Regions from separate parts of the Rahnella sp. CFA14(1/10) genome, predicted to be linked through region 2. Evidence: predicted binding sites of a transcription regulator. Region 2 holds the regulator's gene; each other region holds the start of a gene.
What was found. The regulator CRP, encoded in region 2, controls carbon source genes, mostly activating them, when cyclic AMP is high. The targets are predictions, from matches to a motif close to ATGTGANNNNNNTCACAT.
Positions count from the first base shown of each region.

Region 1: the regulator CRP is predicted to act here: its motif matches at 1,978-1,995, upstream of aaeR (HTH-type transcriptional activator AaeR).
Region 3: the regulator CRP is predicted to act here: its motif matches at 2,046-2,063, upstream of EVX52_RS20565 (2-hydroxycarboxylate transporter family protein).

Region 1 is NZ_SEWS01000010.1:130,038-133,321, forward strand. Features, by position in the region: gene tldD (metalloprotease TldD) at 1-975, shown strand, start outside; gene aaeR (HTH-type transcriptional activator AaeR) at 1,022-1,960, opposite strand; gene aaeX (p-hydroxybenzoic acid efflux pump operon protein AaeX) at 2,235-2,438, shown strand; gene aaeA (p-hydroxybenzoic acid efflux pump subunit AaeA) at 2,446-3,284, shown strand, end outside.
Region 2 is NZ_SEWS01000006.1:15,246-18,529, reverse strand. Features, by position in the region: gene EVX52_RS13090 (YccS/YhfK family putative transporter) at 1-1,449, opposite strand, end outside; gene crp (cAMP-activated global transcriptional regulator CRP) at 1,511-2,143, opposite strand; gene EVX52_RS13080 (OsmC family protein) at 2,506-2,913, shown strand; gene EVX52_RS13075 (phosphoribulokinase) at 2,917-3,284, opposite strand, start outside.
Region 3 is NZ_SEWS01000011.1:22,191-25,474, forward strand. Features, by position in the region: gene EVX52_RS20555 (response regulator) at 1-170, opposite strand, end outside; gene EVX52_RS20560 (sensor histidine kinase) at 163-1,815, opposite strand; gene EVX52_RS20565 (2-hydroxycarboxylate transporter family protein) at 2,135-3,284, shown strand, end outside.

The DNA.
Region 1 (3,284 bases), on a different contig from region 2:
AGCATCACCGGCGTGTATGAACATGTGCTGGTGGCTGCCACTGACGGTACGCTGGCGGCAGATATTCGCCCGCTGGTGCGCCTGTCCGTAAGCGTTCTGGTTGAACAGGACGGACGTCGTGAGCGTGGCTCCAGTGGCGGCGGCGGTCGTGTCGGTTATGATTACTTCCTCGAAACCGTGAACGGTGAAGTGCGCGCGGAAGCCTTTGCCCGTGATGCTGTACGTATGGCATTGCTGAACCTGACGGCAGTCGCCGCACCGGCTGGCGGCATGCCTGTTGTGCTGGGTTCCGGCTGGCCGGGTGTGCTGTTGCATGAGGCGGTAGGTCACGGTCTGGAAGGTGACTTTAACCGTCGCGGGACCTCGGTATTTAGCGGTCAGATGGGCAAGCGTGTGGCCTCTGAACTGTGTACCGTGGTGGATGATGGTACGCTGCCGGGTCTGCGTGGTTCACTGGCGATTGATGATGAGGGTGTGCCGGGTCAGTACAATGTGCTGATCGAAAATGGTGTGTTGAAAGGCTATATGCAGGACAAGCTGAATGCGCGTCTGATGGGGGTTTCGCCGACCGGTAACGGCCGCCGCGAATCCTACGCACATCTGCCGATGCCGCGTATGACCAATACCTATATGCTGGCCGGGAAATCAACGCCGGAAGATATCATCAGTAGCGTGGAATATGGCCTGTATGCGCCCAACTTCGGCGGGGGGCAGGTGGATATCACCTCGGGTAAATTCGTATTCTCGACGTCCGAAGCGTATCTGATCGAAAAAGGCCGCATCACCAAACCGGTGAAAGGCGCGACGCTGATCGGCTCGGGCATTGAAGCAATGCAACAGATTTCCATGGTCGGCAACGATCTGGCGATCGATAAAGGGGTTGGCGTGTGCGGTAAAGAAGGTCAGAGCCTGCCGGTCGGGGTCGGTCAGCCCACCCTGAAGCTGGATAATCTGACCGTCGGCGGCACTGCGTAGTAGAAGATTATTTCGATGTTATCCCTCCCCTTTCACACGGGGAGGTTTAATTCCACTGGGTGACTTTTATCCCCTGCCGGTATCCCTGATACACCTTGCTCACCCGTTTGAAATAATCCGTCAGATAATCAATACAGACCTGGACCTTCAGCGGCAGTTTGTCCTTTTGGGTATACAGCGCGTAAACCGGCCGCGGATCAGACTGATAGCTCCTGAACAGAATTTCCACTTCACCGGCATTGATCTCTTCAATGACCCACATCAGCGGCACATACGCGATACCGACACCGGCTTTCAGCCAGCGGATCATGGTCTGCGAATCGTTGGTGACGAAGCGGCCCTGCGGAGTAATGCGGGTCGAAATACCTTCGGGGGCGATCAGTTCAAATTCGCTGTCCGGGCGGACGCTGTACTCCAGCCATGAGAAATTCACCATATCTGCCGGTTTCTCCGGCGTCCCGTGCTGCGCCAGATAACTGTGTGCCGCGCATACCACCATCGGCATTGAGCCCAGGCGGGTGCAGAACAGACTGGAGTCTTGCAACGCACCCACGCGGATGACCATGTCCAGCCCGTCGGCGATAAGATCCGGTGCCGGAATGCCGGTCACCAGATTCACCGTCAGGCCGGGGTATTCAGTGAGCATTTCGGCGGTCATCGCAGCAAGAACATTTTGTGCCATTGTCGATGAGCTGCCGATGCGTAATGTGCCGGTCGGGGTGTTGTTGAAGGCATACAATTGTTCATGTACTTCGCGCACATCGTGCAACATTTTCCGGCAACCCTGATAGTAAAGCTTACCGGCTTCCGTCAGGCCAAGACTGCGGGTGCTGCGGTTTAGCAGTTTGATTTGTAAATCATTTTCCAGCTTTGAGATCGTCTGACTGATGGCGGAAACGCTCATGTCGAGGCGTCGTGCGGCCGCAGTAAAGGAGCCGCTTTCCACTACCTGAGCAAAGATCGACATGCGTTTTAATCGGTCCATTGTTAACTCTGGCTTAAAAGTGATTTAGATCACAGAACGTTGATTAGTTGATAATAAGCACGCTAATATACCCTTCCGGGCGATAAAGCTCAGGTTTCAGTTTTCCTGACATCATGCTTACCTTCGCACACTTCCCTGGCAACTTTGCAGCTTCATTGCTCTGCTCCCGTTGAATTATTTTTCATCGGGGTCGCGTGCCGTTGCCTAAAATAATAAATAATGCGTGCGCGGGACGTTATGCGTTTGTCCGTCGTAATAATGTAAGGAATTTTTGATGAGTTTGCTTCCGGTAATGGTGATTTTCGGATTGTCGTTTCCTCCGGTGTTTTTTGAAATACTGTTGGCGCTGGTGGTATTTTTTCTGCTGCGGCGTGTATTGCAACCCACCGGAATTTACGACTTTGTCTGGCACCCGGCGTTGTTCAACACAGCTTTGTACTGCTGTCTTTTCTACCTGATCTCCTGCATGTTCGTCTGAGGGCGTTGTGAAAAATTTCTCCATAAAAATAATACGTTACACAATAACGTTGATTCTTGTCGTGCTGGCTGTCATCGCAATCTTCAAAGCCTGGGCGTTCTATACAGAATCTCCATGGACCCGTGATGCCAAATTTACCGCTGACGTGGTGTCTATCGCGCCCGATGTCACCGGTCTGATTACCGATGTGCCGGTGGTTGATAACCAACTGGTGAAGAAAGGCCAGGTGCTGTTCAAAATCGACCAGCCGCGCTACCAGCAGGCGCTGGACGAAGCGAGCGCTGACGTCGCGTATTACCAGGCGCTGGTTTCTGAGAAAAAGCGCGAAGCCGGACGCCGTGTGAAACTGGGCGTTCAGGCCATGTCGCAGGAAGAAATCGATCAGGCAAATAACGTGTTGCAAACCGCTCAACATCAGATGGCGAAAGCGCAGGCTGCACGGGATCTGGCGGTGCTGGATCTGGAACGTACGGTGGTGGTGGCACCTGCCGACGGCTGGGTCACTAACCTGACCGTCCATCCGGGTAACTACATCAACCGTGGTTCGACCGCCGTGGCGCTGGTGAAGAAAAATTCCTTCTATATTCTTGCCTATCTTGAAGAAACCAAACTGTCCGGGCTGAAAAAAGGTGACCGTGCGGAAATCACGCCGCTCGGCAGCAACCGCATCATGCACGGTACAGTCGACAGCGTAGCGGCCGCGGTGACAAACAGTTCCTCTTCTGCGGCATCCAACGGTCTGGCGACTATCGACAGCAACCTCGAATGGGTGCGCCTGGCGCAGCGTGTGCCGGTGAAAATCCTGCTTGATGCCGAAGATCAGCAACATCCTTATCCGGCAGGTAC
Region 2 (3,284 bases):
CACACCGTTCATCGCCAGTAGTTGCAGGGTATACACTGCCGTCACCGTCATGCCGACCATCGCCAGCCCGTAATTTTTGCGTAAAACCGTATAGGACAACAAGGTGATCAGCAGCATGCACAGCAGCGTGGTGCTTTCCGGTAGCGCCAGTTTTAACAATCCTGAAGCAATCAGCAAACCTGCCAGCGTACCGAGCGCACGGTGCTGGATCCTGACCCGAGTGGCGTTATAGCCGTTCTGGCTGACCAGCATGATAGTCAGCAAAATCCAGTACGGTTTGGGCAAATTGAAGAACAGCCCCAGGCTGCTGCCAATCGCCAAAATAATGCCCAGACGCGCGGCATTACGCAGGGCCACGGATTTGAAAGAAAGATAGCTTTTTAGCGCAGTCCAGAAGGGCAGCCGTGGCTGGGTGCTCATCAGATCGCGCCGGTATAACGGGCGCTGGGTCCGCAGCAGGCGCGCAATGCGGCTGAAATGGTAATAACAAAACTGGCCAACCGGATTGTCCGGGTTACGCGCGGCGATTTTCTCCAGCGCAGCCAGCTCATTGGCCATGGTAAAGCGCTCAGATAAACGGTGATAAAGAATATCGCCGGCAATCACCCGAAGACGGGTGGAAATCACCTGCGCATTGCGGCGGATTACCGCTTCTGCATGGCTTTCCTCAACCAGTTTCTGTACTTCCTCCGGCTGATGCAGGCTGACGGTAATGTGCTCCTGCAAATCGAGAGCAACCTGAAAAAGCTGAAACAGTCGCTTATGGTGATGATGATGTCCGTGTTGTGGCAGCATGTGTAATTGCTGATAAAGCAGGGCAATCAGGTCGATAACCTGCTGCTGACGGGTAAGTAATGGCGGCAACGCCGTCTCGGGATCGGTATGTTGCGTCAGCAGACTGTACTTGGCCTCGAAATAATCCGCGAGTTGCAGATAAAGCTGGCTGAGCGTTTCGCGCATAGGCTGTTCTTGCGAAATACGAAACCACACCCAGTTAAACACCCCGTACCAGGCTGTGCCTGCTGCGAACAGCACCGGTGCCTGCCACATCGGGCGCACGCCGACCATACTCAGTGTGAAAATAGTGGCTACCAGCGCGCCGGGTAACAGGCGCGCATGTAACGGGCTGATTTCACCGGTAACGCCGAGCAATAACGCCAGCGATAGCATGATCAGCGGCAGCGGAACGTGCCAGTTTTCCAGCATCAGTTGCAGCAGAATGCTGCTCACGGCAAACAGTGAACCGCCGACGATCAGACGTTTGAAAAAGCGTTTGTGCGGGGTATCCAGACCGGCGATGTTACAGCAGGCCGGGCAGAGGGAAAACAGCAGACCCATTTGCAAGTTGCCAAACAGCCAGCAAATGCCAACAGGCAGGCACAACACCAGCGTCTGGCGCAGCGCGTAATTCACTTCAGGATGGTAAAACAGTTTTCGCCATAACGTCATGGGTAAAGCTTAGCCCATAAAAAAGGCGCGACAGTATTCTGCCGCGCCAATTTTCGAGGGATTAACGTGTGCCGTAAACGACAATCGTTTTCCCGTGTGCGGAGATCAGGCTCTGATCTTCCAGCATTTTGAGGATTCGTCCGACTGTTTCACGTGAACAACCGACGATTTGGCCAATTTCCTGACGGGTAATCTTGATTTGCATCCCGTCCGGATGGGTCATTGCATCAGGCTGTTTAGCCAGGTTGAGCAACGTTTGAGCGATACGACCGGTTACGTCGAGGAAGGCAAGGTTGCCGACTTTCTCTGACGTCACTTGCAGACGGTTGGCCATCTGCGCGGAGAGACGCATCAGAATATCCGGGTTAACCTGAATCAGCTGGCGGAACTTTTTATACGAAATTTCAGCCACTTCACAGGCAGTTTTAGCACGTACCCAGGCACTACGTTCCTGACCTTCTTCGAAGAGTCCCAGCTCACCGATGAAGTCACCTTGGTTAAGGTAGGACAGTATCATTTCCTTGCCTTCTTCATCTTTAATCAGGACAGCAACTGACCCTTTCACGATGTAGTAAAGCGTTTCGGCTTTTTCACCCTGGTGAATCAGCGTACTTTTAGAAGGATACTTATGTATATGACAGTGAGACAGGAACCATTCAAGAGTCGGGTCTGTTTGTGGCTTGCCGAGAACCATTAGCTATTATCCTCTGTTGTTATCGCTGCCCAAAATCACAGGGCTCAGAGTTCCCTGTATGGCACTTCAAATCCAAAGCGCCCTTTCAGCATATAACTCCCCAGAAATGCTGCAAGCGGATGTCGGAGTGCAACAGCCTGTTTATTGCTGTTAACACCGTGGGTTCTGTTCTTAAACCGCAAAAACCGTCACCGCAATTTACTGGAAAGTATGTTTCGGCTTTGTTTGTAGCACAGGTTTGAGATGCTGTCTTCTGTTGTCTCGCTTCAGCATGATGGCGATCGGGTTACGTTGCCAGATTTTGGTCTAAAGGGTACTCTGAGAGCAGATTTCTAAAAGTTTATTCACCGGGAGAATAGTTCATGCACGCACGTGTCAAATGGGTTGAAGGGCTGACCTTTTTAGGTGAGTCAGCGTCGGGTCATCAGATTTCAATGGATGGTAACGCGGGCGATAAAGCCCCAAGCCCGATGGAAATGTTACTGATGTCCGCAGGCGGCTGCAGTGCAATTGACGTGGTATCTATTTTACAGAAAGGCCGTAATGACGTGCGTGATTGTGAAGTGAAGCTGACTTCACAACGCCGCGAAGAAGCGCCGCGTCTGTTCACGCATATCAATCTGCATTTTATCGTCACCGGTAAGGATCTGACCGATAAGATTGTTGAACGTGCGGTCAGCCTTTCTGCCGAAAAATACTGTTCAGTGTCTCTGATGTTGGGTAAAGCGGCCACCATCACCCACAGCTTTGAAGTGATTGCAGCGGAATAAAGTTTACTCGATTTTCTTACCTTCCATCAGGCGCTGCACCAGTGGCGCCATGATCAGCTCCATTGCCAGCCCCATTTTCCCACCTGGTACCACCAGCGTTTTGATGTGCGAGATAAATGACCCCTGCAACATTGCCAGCAGATAGGGGAAATCGATGTCGTCCAGTCCCTGGAAATGGATCACCACAAAGCTTTCATCCAGTGACGGAATGGCTTTTGCTGCGAACGGGTTTGAGGTGTCGATAGTCGGCACACGCTGGAAGTTGATGTGGGTGCGGGAAAACTGCGGCGTAATGTAGCTGATATAATCATCCATCGAACGCACGACGGAATCCATCACTGCTTCACGTGAATGGCCACGCTCCCCGGTAT
Region 3 (3,284 bases), on a different contig from region 2:
AAGATCAACCGCGGCTGATGCAGCCGCAGCAGAGAACGCGCCTGTTCCAGTGTGGCCGCAATGCCCACCACGCGCAGATTAAAATTTTGCTCGATAAAATCACGATGCAGACCGGCCAGATGCGGCTCATCTTCCACAATCACGACATCAAGTGCGCTGCTGTTATTCATGGTTCTGTCCTGTTAACGCTTCAGCCGGGTACGGGATAAAGACTGAAAATATCGTACCTTGCGGCGTGTTGTCTGATATTTCGATGCTACCACCCGCCTGACGGACATAACCGGCAACCAGATACAGGCCGATGCCATGTTCTGCACCCGTGGCGTCCTGTCCGCTGGAAGGCTTACTGGTGACGCCTTGTTCAAACAGGTGCGGTTTGAGCGCATCTTCCACACCGTTGCCCTGATCGGCGACTTCAATCAGCAGTTCCTGGTTTCTGTCGGAAATATACAATTCAACCGGTGCAGGCGGCGACAGCGCTTTCAGCGTGGCGTCCACGGCGTTATCGAGCAAGTTACCGACTACGGACATCAGCTCGGTTTCGCTAATGCCTGCCGGAATGCGGGTGAGCTGACAAGCCGGGTCGAAACTCAGCCCGACGCCTTTTTCACGCGCGCTGACGTATTTCCCCAGCAGCAGGCCGCACAGCGCGGGTGAGGTAAAGCGCGCTGAGACGAAATCCAGCACCGCCTGTGCGCCTTCCGATTGCGCCTGTATATAGTGCATGGCGTCATCGTAACGCTGCATTTGCAACAAACCTGCCAGCGTGGCGGTCCAGTTGAGCTGTTCATGGCGCATGATGCGCAGATTATCAGCATAGCGTTTCACCTGACTCAACTGGCTGCTCAGCGTATTAATGTCATTTTTATCGCGGAAACTGAATACCCAGCCACTCTCTGCACCGGGTTCCAGTTCGATTGGCACGCGGTTGACGATCACCTGGCGCTGATTAAGTACCGTAATCTGATCATGTTGACTGTTATTTCCACTGATGCCGCTTTGCGTGAAGAATGCGGGAGGCGTCTGAAGCACCTCCGCCAGGGGTTTACCCAGCAGTTCGTTTTCGGGCCGGCGGATATCGAGCAATTCACGCGCAGCCCGGTTAATGGAAATCAGCTGCTTTTCAGCGTTAACCGCAAATACGCCTTCATACATGGCTTCCAGTAAAGCTTTTTGCTGGCGAACCAGCAGGGCGATATCTTTGGGTTCCAGCCAGAACATCTGTCTTTTAACGTTACGGGTAAACATCCAGGAAAAGATAAACAACAATAATAAAAGCAGCAAACCGTATAAACCGGCCTGCGCCAGACGGCGGCCATTAATATTGTCGATATATGAGGTGAGATAACCGACCGAAACAATCCCGATCACCTGGTTATTCGCATCCAGAATCGGGGCTTTGCTGCGTAATGAAACGCCAATGCCGCCCTGACGCACAGAAATAATGGTTTTACCGGCCAGTACACCGGCGTTATCACCGCCGATCATCGGCAGGTCTACGCGATCCGGCGATTCGGAATGATAAAGATGCAGCTCGCGGGTGTCGCCGATGACGATATAACTGGCGTCACTTTTATCGCGTAATGGCTGGATAAGCTGCGCGATGCCGGAAATATCCCGCGCCTTAACTTTCTGCGCCAGCCCTGGCATCAGCGCAATCTCGCTGGCCTGAACCCGGGCACGCTGACCGAGATCATGATGCAACTGGCGGTCGATAATATGAAATAAAATCGCCCCCAGCAGTGCCAGCAACACGCAGGAAAATACCACCAGAGATAAAAAGAGTTTTACCTGAAAAGGTAATCTGAATTTCATACGACCTGCTGCAAGGCGAACTTAAAACATACATTGAATAAGCCTATCACGGCAAAATGTGAGCCGTAATCGCAGAGAAGCAGAGTTGTGAACAGGAGATTAAAATGGCGATGATTTCACACAGTAATGACAGGGTTAAAGGTGGGTTTTACTACTAATCTTATAATCCTTATAAAGCAAGGTGCATTAACACCATAAACACCATAACAACCTTTATCCCTGCGATTTTAATTTGAACAACCTCACATCCGGCTGACCGGTCGTTTTCATATGCTCAGACCATCAATAAGAAAAGACTCCCGAAGAAAGAGGCAATGTCATGAGCACAACCGACGATTCCTACATCGCTGTCAAAGAAACGAAAACCTCCGGCCTTTCAGCCAGACAAAAATGGTGGCACATTCTTGATAACTACAAAATAGGCATCATCCCGCTGCCATTTTTTCTGCTGGCGGGCGTACTGATCCTGCTTGACTGCCTGAACGGCAAGTTGCCGAGCGACATCGTGGTGATGGTCGCCACGCTGGCCTTCTTCGGCTTTGCCTGCGGTGAGTTCGGTAAACGCTTACCTGTGGTAGGGAAACTGGGGGCCGCGGCGATTTGTGCCACGTTTATTCCTTCGGCGATGGTGCATTATGGTCTGCTGCCGGATGTTGTTGTTGACTCCACGGTCAAATTTTATAAATCCACCAATATTCTCTACCTCTATATTTGCTGCATTATTGTCGGCAGCATCATGAGCATGAATCGTCAGGTGTTGATTCAGGGCTTTATGCGTATTTTTGTGCCGATGCTGTGCGGCGAAGTTGTCGGGATGATCGCCGGTATGGCGATGGGCACGGTTTTAGGTTTACCGCCGGTGCAAACCTTCTTTTTCCTGATCCTGCCAATCATGGCCGGTGGTGTAGGAGAAGGCGCAATCCCGCTGTCGATGGGTTACGCGACCATCCTGCATATGGAGCAAGGTGTGGCGCTTGGGCGCATTCTGCCGATTGTTATGCTTGGCGGTCTGACGGCCATTGTGCTGGCGGGTGTGCTGAATCAGCTGGGGAAACGTTATCCACATCTGACGGGTGAAGGCCAGCTGATGCCGTCGGGCAACGGCAAGATGGGCAGCGGTACTGAGGAATTTAACGGTAACCCGGGCGTCAATGCGCTGGCCTGTGGCGCACTGCTGGCGATCCTGTTGTACATGGTCGGAATGCTGGGCCAGAAATGGATTGGCCTGCCGGCGCCCGTGGGCATGCTGTTTGCGGCGGTGCTGGTGAAACTGGCTAACGGCGTTTCGCCGACTATTCAGCACGGTTCAATGACGGTGTATAAATTCTTCCGTACGGCGGTAACTTATCCGGTGTTATTCGCGGTGGGGGTGGCCATTACGCCTTGGCAGGAGCTGATCAACGCTTTCACTATTCAGAACCTGCTGGTGATTGTGACCACCGTAATGGCGCTGGTCGGCACCGGCTTTT